3 regions of the Butyrivibrio hungatei genome follow, and region 1 is predicted to be linked to each of the others. Evidence: predicted binding sites of a transcription regulator. Region 1 holds the regulator's gene; each other region holds the start of a gene.
What was found. Region 1 encodes Rex, which represses fermentation and respiration genes when NADH is low (regulators of the CRP and FNR family bind a similar motif). Its sites were predicted from a motif close to ATTGTTAANTANTTAACAAT; they were not measured.
Positions count from the first base shown of each region.

Region 1 (3,285 bases):
CACATCCGAGGTATTCCTGTCATAGATCTTCATTTCTCTGCTACTTACCGCATATTTCATACTGTCCCCCTTACCTGGTTAAGGTTCCTATGAAAAAAGAGTTGCAAAGCAACTCTTTTTAATTCTAATGAACTCATTCCACGTAATCTGATTCATTTCCTGCAAGTGGTCTACGAATAGGGTGTCTTCTATCAGGATCATATTTCATGTCAAAGATTTCGATAACTTCAGGTCCAAAGATCTGATGCATATAGGAATAGAGATTATAATTCTCCATCTCGGCTTCCTGAAGTTTGATAACGTTCTTTTTTAGCTCGACTCTGACCTGAGAGACCCACTCATCCATAGTCTTTATGTAATCAGTATTGTCATGAAGTGTCTCATAACAAACCTTCATGGTCTCCACCATAAGCTGATAATCTAGATCATAGATTTCTTTTGAAAGATCTAAAAGCTCATCCTCATGGGATGCAAGCTTATCATTGCACTCATTAATGAGCCTTGTTCTATCCTGAATTTCCTTCTCAATAGAAGCAGAGCCCCCAGATTTATTGGCCTGGTCCCTAAGAGGCATTATCTCACCAAGAAGCTTTTTCTTGATCTTCTTGATGTTCTTGGTCTCCGTCCTGATCTTGCCATCGCGCTCAACAAGTGCATTAAGCTCATCAGCCAGCTGCTCAATCTCTGGTGTCATCTCAGTCTGAGTAAAAAGCTGGTGCCACTTATTGTCCAATGTCAAAATAGGAATGCTCTTACCCTCCAGGGCTCTGGAGTAGACTTCATCATTCTTTGCCATTATTATCTCTCACCGTTTAATCGTTATTTTCGTATCTGTTTATATTATACGATAGTTTCATCAAACTGTCAGATAAATGTACATTTTCTACCTGAATATTGTTAGGAACATCCAGATCAACATGAGCAAAGTTCCATATTGCCTTAATGCCGCATTCTACAAGCTTGTGGGCCATAGGAACTGCCTGCTCCTTAGGAATAGTAAGAACTGCAATCTCAATCTTGTTCTTTTTAACAAAATCTTCCATCTCCTCAATAGGACGAACCTCTACATCTCTGATCATTGTGCCGTAGAGTTCTGGATTACAGTCGAACGCGCCCTTAAATACAAATCCTCTTCTGGTAAAATTGGTATATCCTGCAATTGCCTTACCAAGATGACCAGTACCAATAATAACAAGACTATGCTGCTTGTCTATACCAAGGATCTTACTGATCTCATCGTACAGATAATTAACATTATAGCCATAACCCTGCTGACCAAAACCACCAAAGTTATTAAAATCCTGTCTTATCTGAGAAGCAGTTACCTTCATGATGTCGCTAAGTTCTTGAGAAGAGATCCTTTCAACTCCTTTTTCCTTGAGATCTCCCAAGTATCTAAAATATCTAGGAAGTCTGCCAATGACTGCCTGAGAAATTTCTTTATCTGCCATACCCCGCTCCTTGAAAAGTTATATATTTAAAAAATGTTTGTTAATTATTCAACAATACAATTATAATCACAGCTATAGGGCATGTCAATTGAAGCAGCGCTTGATTTTATCAATTTTTAAGCATTATTTTCTGGATAAAAGAAATGTCTATTTCTTGCTCTGGTTCAAACTCGTCTGATGAAATATATCTGTATATATTCATAAGCAGTGCCCTTGCCTCTGGATGTTCCAGCAAATTATGTAATCCCATAGAGGAAGCAAGTACCTTGCCCTTTAAGCATTTTGCTTCAAAAAGCATACTCATAGGCCTTAAATACATATATGAATCCATCTCAGTTATGATGGAAGTGATATATTCCGGCATAATAAATGCTCTTTGGCTTGCCATAGGCCACCACTGCCACTGACTATAATTATTTGTCGGGAAGTCCTTAAATATCGGATGTTCCTTGTTTATCAGCTGTCCCATGCTGCCTTCCTGCTCCTTGAACATGTCAGCACACCAAAAATCCGGTGAAAACTGGCACTTAATGGATGAAGGAATGGCATCTGCGGTAGAATCCGGTGAAAGGTACACTATCCCGCCATTTTCAAGAACTTCTATTGCCTTGTCATCAAAAGCTCTGGTCTCATAAACATTTTCAGGGCTCTGAATGTCTTTTAGGAACTCTTTTTGATAAACCCAGATAGGATAAGTGTTTTCAATATCTGTGTTCTCTAAATATGCGATGATCAAAAGCTCCCTGGCTTTTTTATCTGATAATGATCCGGATAAAGAAAAATCGATCTTTCCAATCTCAGTAAGCTCTCCCACTTTGCAGCATGCATTTTCGCTTATCTTATATTCTTCGAGCACCTTATCATCAGCAGCATCCACAAGTTTTACCTTAAAGGTACCTTCAAGTGCCTTCTTGCCATAGTTTGCGATCTTTACTAGAGCTGTAACACTCTCATCATCTGTGTAGGTGTACTTTGGCAAAAGAACTAGCGGCAACGCCTCTCTATAGAATGCCCTGAACTTCTCTGCCTTGGCAAAGTCATACTTTTTGGGTTCAAGATGAGAATTCATCATGCCAACAAGGGCTGTGCCCTGCCCAGGGAAGTCCTGAATTCCAAGAAGTGATAAGCCTGACATATCTGGAGTTCTAAGAACAGACTCAACTTCTTCCCTATAGCAAAGTCTTGAAAGCTCGCCCGTAGCCTCTACATATTTGTCCCAATCCCTAAGGATTCCGACCTTATCAGCATGTTCCTTTACAAGCTTTAGATTTACAGGATCTGTAACCCCTTTAAAATCTTCAAGCTCATTAAAATCAGGTAAAACCTCGTACTGACCTACTTCAAAGCCAAATATTGGCTTTTTATACTCATTTCTGATCTGGGCTGTCACCTTACTAAAATCTTGAGAAGCTGATGGATACTCGTTATTTAAAAAGCCTATCATTCCGGGAGATGTAGCTCTTAACATATCCTTGTAATAGCCCATGGATGTATAGAAATCACTATCTTTGTTATAGCCCTTTTCTCCGTAAAAAACATTTGACCCCCAGGCAAAAAGTCTGGTATCATCAATGTCCTTTGCCATTTTTACCAGCTCGATCATAACCCTCGTGCCAGCTATATCAGAGCCAAGTTCATTTCCAAGAGTAAGCATCACAAAGGATGGATGATTTGCGTATTCTTTAATGATCTCTTTTAGCTCTTTTTCATAATATTCCCTGCTGTATTTCTCAACAAAAGCGTCATTAGGATTCCAATGTGAAAGTTCAGGCTGAACCATGATACCAAGCTTATCTGCAGCCACAAAAGCAGCTTCCACAGGGCAATGGGAGTG
Region 1 covers NZ_CP017831.1:1,292,512-1,295,796, reverse strand. The annotation lists gene bhn_RS06200 (NAD(P)H-hydrate dehydratase) at 1-60, opposite strand, end outside; gene bhn_RS06195 (hypothetical protein) at 134-796, opposite strand; gene bhn_RS06190 (redox-sensing transcriptional repressor Rex) at 813-1,451, opposite strand; gene bhn_RS06185 (glycoside hydrolase family 2 TIM barrel-domain containing protein) at 1,561-3,285, opposite strand, start outside.

Region 2 (3,285 bases), 1.2 Mb from region 1:
CTTCTTGAGAGTTACCTTGAGGGAGATGAAAAGATCGGTATAGGTGAGGATGTCGCTTCGAATGTAAATGAATCAGTATCAATTGACAAAGATGGAATAATAACTGTTTCTCTAAATAATATTGATGTTGATAAGGATAATATCGTTGAGATTGATTTTAGAGAAATGGAAGTTGCATCAGTTGAAGGTGCCGTCTTGTCAGGAAATATGAAGGATTACAATGATTTTGAAAATCCTGAAAAGGTTGTGGAAAAGAAATTTGAAGGCTTTGAGGCATGTGGAAAAGTCTTAAAGGTGACAATACCACCTTGTAGCCTTGTCACCTTAAGGATCTGCAGAAAATAAAATTCTCCAATTTGCACATAAAGGAAAAAGTCAACATCAAAAAATAATTTTTTTTTCATACATTGTTCAAAAGTTATCCACAATCCACAGGGTGCAAATGCTGATTTTTGGACTTATACACGAAGTTATCCACAATGTCCACATAAAAGGTCAATTACAAATGTATTTTACACAATAAAAAGCAATAGATATTTATTTGTGCATTTCTCACAAAAAGTAAAATGAACCGGATTGAATTGCATATACACTTTCCAAAATGGTATAATATCTTCATAAATAAAAAGCCTTTAGTCAGTGAATTTTAGCTGGCTATGGTGGTAGCAAAGGGGATGATTGCATGAGATTTACTATCGTAGGAAAGAACATTGATGTGACACCCGGATTAAAGGCAGCAGTTGAAGAAAAGATTGGAAAGCTTGAAAAGTATTTCACTCCTGACACAATTGCTAACGTTACACTTAATGTGGACAAGGAAAGGCATAAGATTGAGGTTACCATTCCCGTAAAAGGTAAGATCATTCGTGCTGAGCAGATCAGCAACGACATGTATGCATCTATCGATCTTGTAGAAGAGGTCATAGAGAGACAGCTCAAGAAGTACAAGAGCAAACTTGTTGACAAGATGCAGGCAGAGGCCAGCAACTTCAAGAAAGAGTTCATTGACAGCGAGTATATGGATGATGAAGAGATCAGGATCGAGCGTATGAAGAAATTCGACCCCAAGCCTATGTATGCTGAGGACGCTTGTGTACAGATGGAGCTTCTCGGACATAATTTCTTTGTATTTGTTAATGCGGAAACTGATCAGGTTAATGTAGTGTACAAGAGAAAAGGAAATACATACGGACTGATCGAGCCTGAAAATTAAATACTGTTAAAAAAATATCAAATTATTGACTTTTTATAAAATAACTCCCGAAAGGGAGTTATTTTTGTTGCATTTGTCTAAGGTGTATGCTAGAATTAATCTGTTCTGATAAATTTTTATCAATGTGATTATTCGCTGGTTTCCAGCATAGGATAATCTACAAAAAAACATTATGGAGGAATTTAATATGGCACAGAAAGTTGTTATCGCAGGTGCTGTTAGAACAGCCATTGGTAAGATGGGTGGAGCTCTCAGCAATACTCCTGCAGCAGAACTTGGATCTATTGTTATTAAGGAGGCACTTAATCGAGCTGGTGTAAAGCCTGAGCAGGTTGATGAAGTCCTTATGGGATGCGTTATTCAGGCAGGTCTTGGACAGAACGTTGCAAGACAGGCATCAATCAAGGCAGGTCTTCCAATCGAGACTCCTGCAGTTACACTCAACGTAGTTTGCGGTTCTGGTCTTAACTGTGTCAATATGGCAGCTGACCTCATTAAAGCAGGCGAGGCTGATATAGTTGTAGCTGGTGGTATGGAGAACATGTCAATGGCTCCTTACGCACTTCCAAATGCACGTTTCGGATATCGTATGAACAACGGTACAGTTGTAGATACAATGGTAAACGATGCTCTTACAGATGCATTCAATCACTATCACATGATGATCACAGCAGAGAATATCTGCGACAGATGGAACCTTACAAGAGAAGAGCTCGATGAGTTCTCAGCTAATTCACAGCAGAAGTGTGAAAAGGCAATGGCAGAAGGTAAGTTCAACGATGAGATCGTTCCTGTTCCTGTAAAGGTTAAGAAGGAAATCGTTGAGTTCAAGACAGACGAGGGTCCTCGTGCTGGCACAACAGCTGAGAGCCTTTCAAAGCTTAAATGCTGCTCTGGTAAAGAGGGCGGTCTTGTTACAGCTGGTAACGCTTCAGGTATCAACGATGGCGCAGCAGCAGTTGTTGTAATGAGCGAAGAGAAAGCTAAGGAACTTGGAATCAAGCCTATGGCTACATGGGTAGGCGGAGCACTTGCTGGTGTTGAGCCTGAGATCATGGGTATCGGACCTGTAGCTGCTACAAAGAAGGTTCTTAATAAGACTGGTCTTTCACTTGACAACATCGATCTTATCGAGGCTAACGAGGCATTTGCAGCTCAGTCAGTTGCAGTTGCTAAGGACCTTGGATTCGATATGAGCAAGGTTAACGTTAACGGTGGTGCTATCGCACTTGGACATCCAGTTGGAGCTTCAGGATGCCGTATTCTTGTTACTCTTCTTCACGAGATGGGTAGAAGAGCTGATGCTAAGAAGGGTCTTGCAACTCTTTGCATCGGTGGCGGAATGGGCTGCGCTACTATTGTAGAGAAATATGAGTGATATAGGGGATTAAGATGAAGTAGTCTGCAGTGCTTGCACTATGCAGACTACTTCAGTTTAAGACCCGAACATACATGAGGAAGTAGCGCGGCAGCGCGGATTCCGAATGTATGTAGCATGTCGAGAGCGCAAGCGGAGACATGCGTATATCACTAATAAGTAGTGGGTATCACTACAACATATATAGGAGGATAAAAAATGAGTTTTGTTAATTGCGAAGTTAAAGACAAAATTGCAATCGTAACAATCAATCGTCCAGAGGCGCTCAACGCTCTTAACTCACAGGTTCTTGATGACCTTGAGGCTGCCTTCGACAGCATTGATACTAATGTAGTAAGAGCAGTTGTTCTTACAGGCGCTGGGGACAAGTCATTTGTTGCTGGAGCAGATATCGGAGAGATGAGCACACTTTCTAAGGCAGAGGGAGAAGCTTTTGGTAAGAAGGGAAATGATATTTTCCGCAAGATCGAGCAGTTCCCACTTCCTGTAATTGCTGCAGTCAACGGATTTGCACTTGGTGGCGGATGCGAGATCTCAATGAGCTGCGATATTCGTATTTGCTCAGAAAATGCTATGTTTGGTCAGCCAGAGGTTGGTCTTGGAATCACACCTGGATTTGGTGGAACACAGAGACTTGCTCGTCTTATCGGCGCTGGAATGGCTAAGCAGCTCATCTACACAGCACGTAACATCA
Region 2 covers NZ_CP017831.1:2,536,637-2,539,921, reverse strand. The annotation lists gene bhn_RS11790 (alpha-N-arabinofuranosidase) at 1-345, shown strand, start outside; gene hpf (ribosome hibernation-promoting factor, HPF/YfiA family) at 683-1,213, shown strand; gene bhn_RS11780 (acetyl-CoA C-acetyltransferase) at 1,401-2,591, shown strand; gene bhn_RS11775 (enoyl-CoA hydratase-related protein) at 2,790-3,285, shown strand, end outside.
Region 2: a site for Rex is predicted at 1,318-1,337, ahead of bhn_RS11780 (acetyl-CoA C-acetyltransferase). Genes of this name have one in related genera too.

Region 3 (3,285 bases), 1.2 Mb from region 1:
ATTCTTCTTGGAAATGCGCAGTACATGGCAGAGAATCTGGAAAGATTTGGCTGGGAGTATATCATCTGTGACATTCAGTGGTATGAACCACTGGCTGATAGCCATGAATATCACAAATTTACTGAGCTGGAGATGGATGAACATTCAAGACTTATTCCAGCGGTTAACAGATTTCCATCATCAGCTGGTGGAAAAGGCTTTAAGCCAATAGCTGACAAGATCCATGATATGGGGCTTAAGTTTGGTATTCACATCATGAGAGGTATTCCAAGACAGGCAGTTCACAGAAACACACCAATTTTGGGAACAGACGCTACAGCAAGGCAGATTGCACATCCAGCATCTATCTGTCTGTGGAACACTGATATGTACGGTGTTGATGCCAAGGCAGAGGGGGCGCAGGAATATTACAACTCACTGTTTAAAATGTATGCAGAGTGGGGTGTAGACTACGTAAAGGTAGACGATATCGCAAGAGTAGATTGTGGACCAGATGCGCCAGGAGCAGGATTTAGCGAGATTGAGCTCATCAAGAACGCAATTGAAAACTGCGGAAGAGAGATGGTTCTTAGCCTTTCACCAGGACCAGCAAGGGTTGATCAGAAAGACTTCCTTCTTACCAATGCAAACATGTGGAGAATGACAGACGATTTCTGGGATAAGTGGGAACACTTATATGGAATGTTTGAAAGATGTCATGCATGGCAGGGCATTGGATGCAAGGATCATTGGCCAGATTGTGATATGCTTCCACTTGGACATCTGTGCGTTTGCAATAACGAGAATGGAAAACAGGGGCATTACACACATTTCACCCATGATGAACAGAAGATTCTCATGACACTTTGGTGTATATTCAGATCTCCACTTATGTTTGGTGGTGAGATGAGAGATAATGACGAGTTCACAAAGAGTCTTTTGACCAATGAAAAGCTTCTGAACATGCACAAAAACGGAAGAAAAGCCAGACAGGTCGAAAGAAAAGACGATGTTGTAGCATGGAAGAGCATCTCAAAAGATGAAAAGATCTACATTGCAATTTTCAATATCAGCGACTCAAAAAGAAAGTACAAGCTTAAATTAAAAGATTTTGGACTTCCAAAGAGTAAAAAGTATGACGCTATAGAAATTTGGACCAACGTTTCCGAAACTTTGGAAAATGGAAAGAGGTTTGAGCTGGCGCCACACACAGTTGTTTGCTACGAAATCGAAGCGTCAGAAATGTTAAAATAATGCTAGGTTTTAACAGGAATTTTATAGATATTTTCTGTCAAAAATCTTGTTAAAAGTTTGACTTTGTAGTATAAAAGAAGTATCGGGCGCAGAATTCCCGTTTGATAATAGTGAAACTGCGAATCACGTATTCGTAACAAAAAAATATTAAAGAAAAGAGGATAGCAAAATGGCAAATATCGATTTAAGCCAGTATGGCATCACAGGTGTAAAAGAAGTTGTTTACAATCCTTCATATGAAGACCTTTTCAAAGATGAGATTGATCCAAGTCTTACAGGTTATGACAAGGGTGTAGAGACAGAGCTTGGTGCTGTTAATGTTATGACAGGTATCTATACAGGTCGTTCACCTAAAGATAAGTTCATCGTTGAGGATGAGAAGTCAAAGGATACAGTATGGTGGACATCTGAGGAATATCCTAACGATAACCACAGAGCATCACAGGCTGCTTGGGATGCTTGTAAGAAGCTCGCTGTAGAAGAGCTTTCAAACAAGAAGCTTTATGTAATCGATGGTTTCTGCGGAGCAAATGCTGATACACGTCTTTCAGTACGTTTCATCGTAGAGGTTGCTTGGCAGGCTCACTTCGTAAAGAACATGTTTATCCGTCCTACAGCTGAGGAAGAGGCTAACTTCAAGCCTGATTTCGTTGTTTACAACGCTTCTAAGGCTAAGGTTGAGAACTATAAGGAGCTCGGACTTAACTCTGAGACAGCAGTTCTTTTCAATGTAACAAGCAAGGAGCAGGTAATCCTTAATACTTGGTACGGTGGAGAGATGAAGAAGGGTCTCTTCTCTATGCAGAACTACTTCCTTCCACTTCAGGGCATGGCTTCAATGCACTGCTCAGCTAACACAGATATGGAAGGTAAGCACACAGCTATCTTCTTCGGTCTTTCAGGAACAGGTAAGACAACTCTTTCAACAGATCCTAAGAGACTCCTCATCGGTGATGACGAGCACGGTTGGGATGACAACGGTGTATTCAACCTTGAAGGTGGTTGCTATGCTAAGGTTATCGGCCTTGATAAAGAGTCTGAGCCAGATATCTACAACGCAATCAAGAGAAATGCTCTTCTTGAGAACGTAACAGTAGATGCTAACGGTAAGATTGACTTTGATGACAAGAGCGTTACAGAGAACACTCGTGTATCATATCCTATCGAGTTCATCGACAAGATTGCTCAGAAGGTAAATAAAGTTTCTGCTGGTCCAGATGCTGAGAACGTAATCTTCCTTTCAGCTGATGCTTTCGGAGTACTTCCTCCTGTATCAATCCTTACACCAGAGCAGACACAGTACTACTTCCTTTCAGGATTCACAGCTAAGCTTGCTGGAACAGAGAGAGGAATCACAGAGCCTACACCTACATTCTCAGCTTGCTTCGGTCAGGCATTCCTTGAGCTTCATCCTACAAAGTACGCTCAGGAGCTTGTTAAGAAGATGCAGAAGTCAGGAGCAAAGGCTTACCTTGTTAACACAGGTTGGAACGGAACAGGTAAGAGAATCTCTATCAAGGATACACGTGGTATCATCGATGCTATCCTTAACGGTGATGTTCTTAAGGCTGAAACAAAGAAGATCCCTTACTTCGATTTCGAAGTTCCTACATCTCTTCCAGGAGTTGATCCTACAATTCTTGATCCTAGAGATACATATGCAAATGCATCTGAGTGGGAAGAGAAGGCAAAAGACCTTGCAGCTAGATTCCAGAAGAACTTTGTTAAGTACACAGGAAACGAAGCAGGTAAGGCACTTGTATCAGCTGGTCCTCAGCTCTAATAAATTAAACATTCAAGGGCTGTCACGAAAGTGGCAGCTCTTTTTTGTAAAAGGAACTTGCTATGGAAAACATATTTGAGTACGCACCAATAATCTATATGGATAAAAAAGAGCCAATAAGTATCAAAAAAGTTGGCTATCGTATATATGAAAAAGACGGAGAAAGAAGCGATTCTTTTAACAGATCTTTTGATTTCCAGAATCACAAAGGAACTGTAAAAGTTATAGAATATGCGTATTATCTGGACTACGACATTCAGCACTTATAT
Region 3 covers NZ_CP017831.1:91,670-94,954, forward strand. The annotation lists gene bhn_RS00915 (glycoside hydrolase family 27 protein) at 1-1,233, shown strand, start outside; gene pckA (phosphoenolpyruvate carboxykinase (ATP)) at 1,403-3,016, shown strand; gene bhn_RS00925 (hypothetical protein) at 3,079-3,285, shown strand, end outside.
Region 3: a site for Rex is predicted at 1,279-1,298, ahead of pckA (phosphoenolpyruvate carboxykinase (ATP)). Genes of this name have one in related genera too.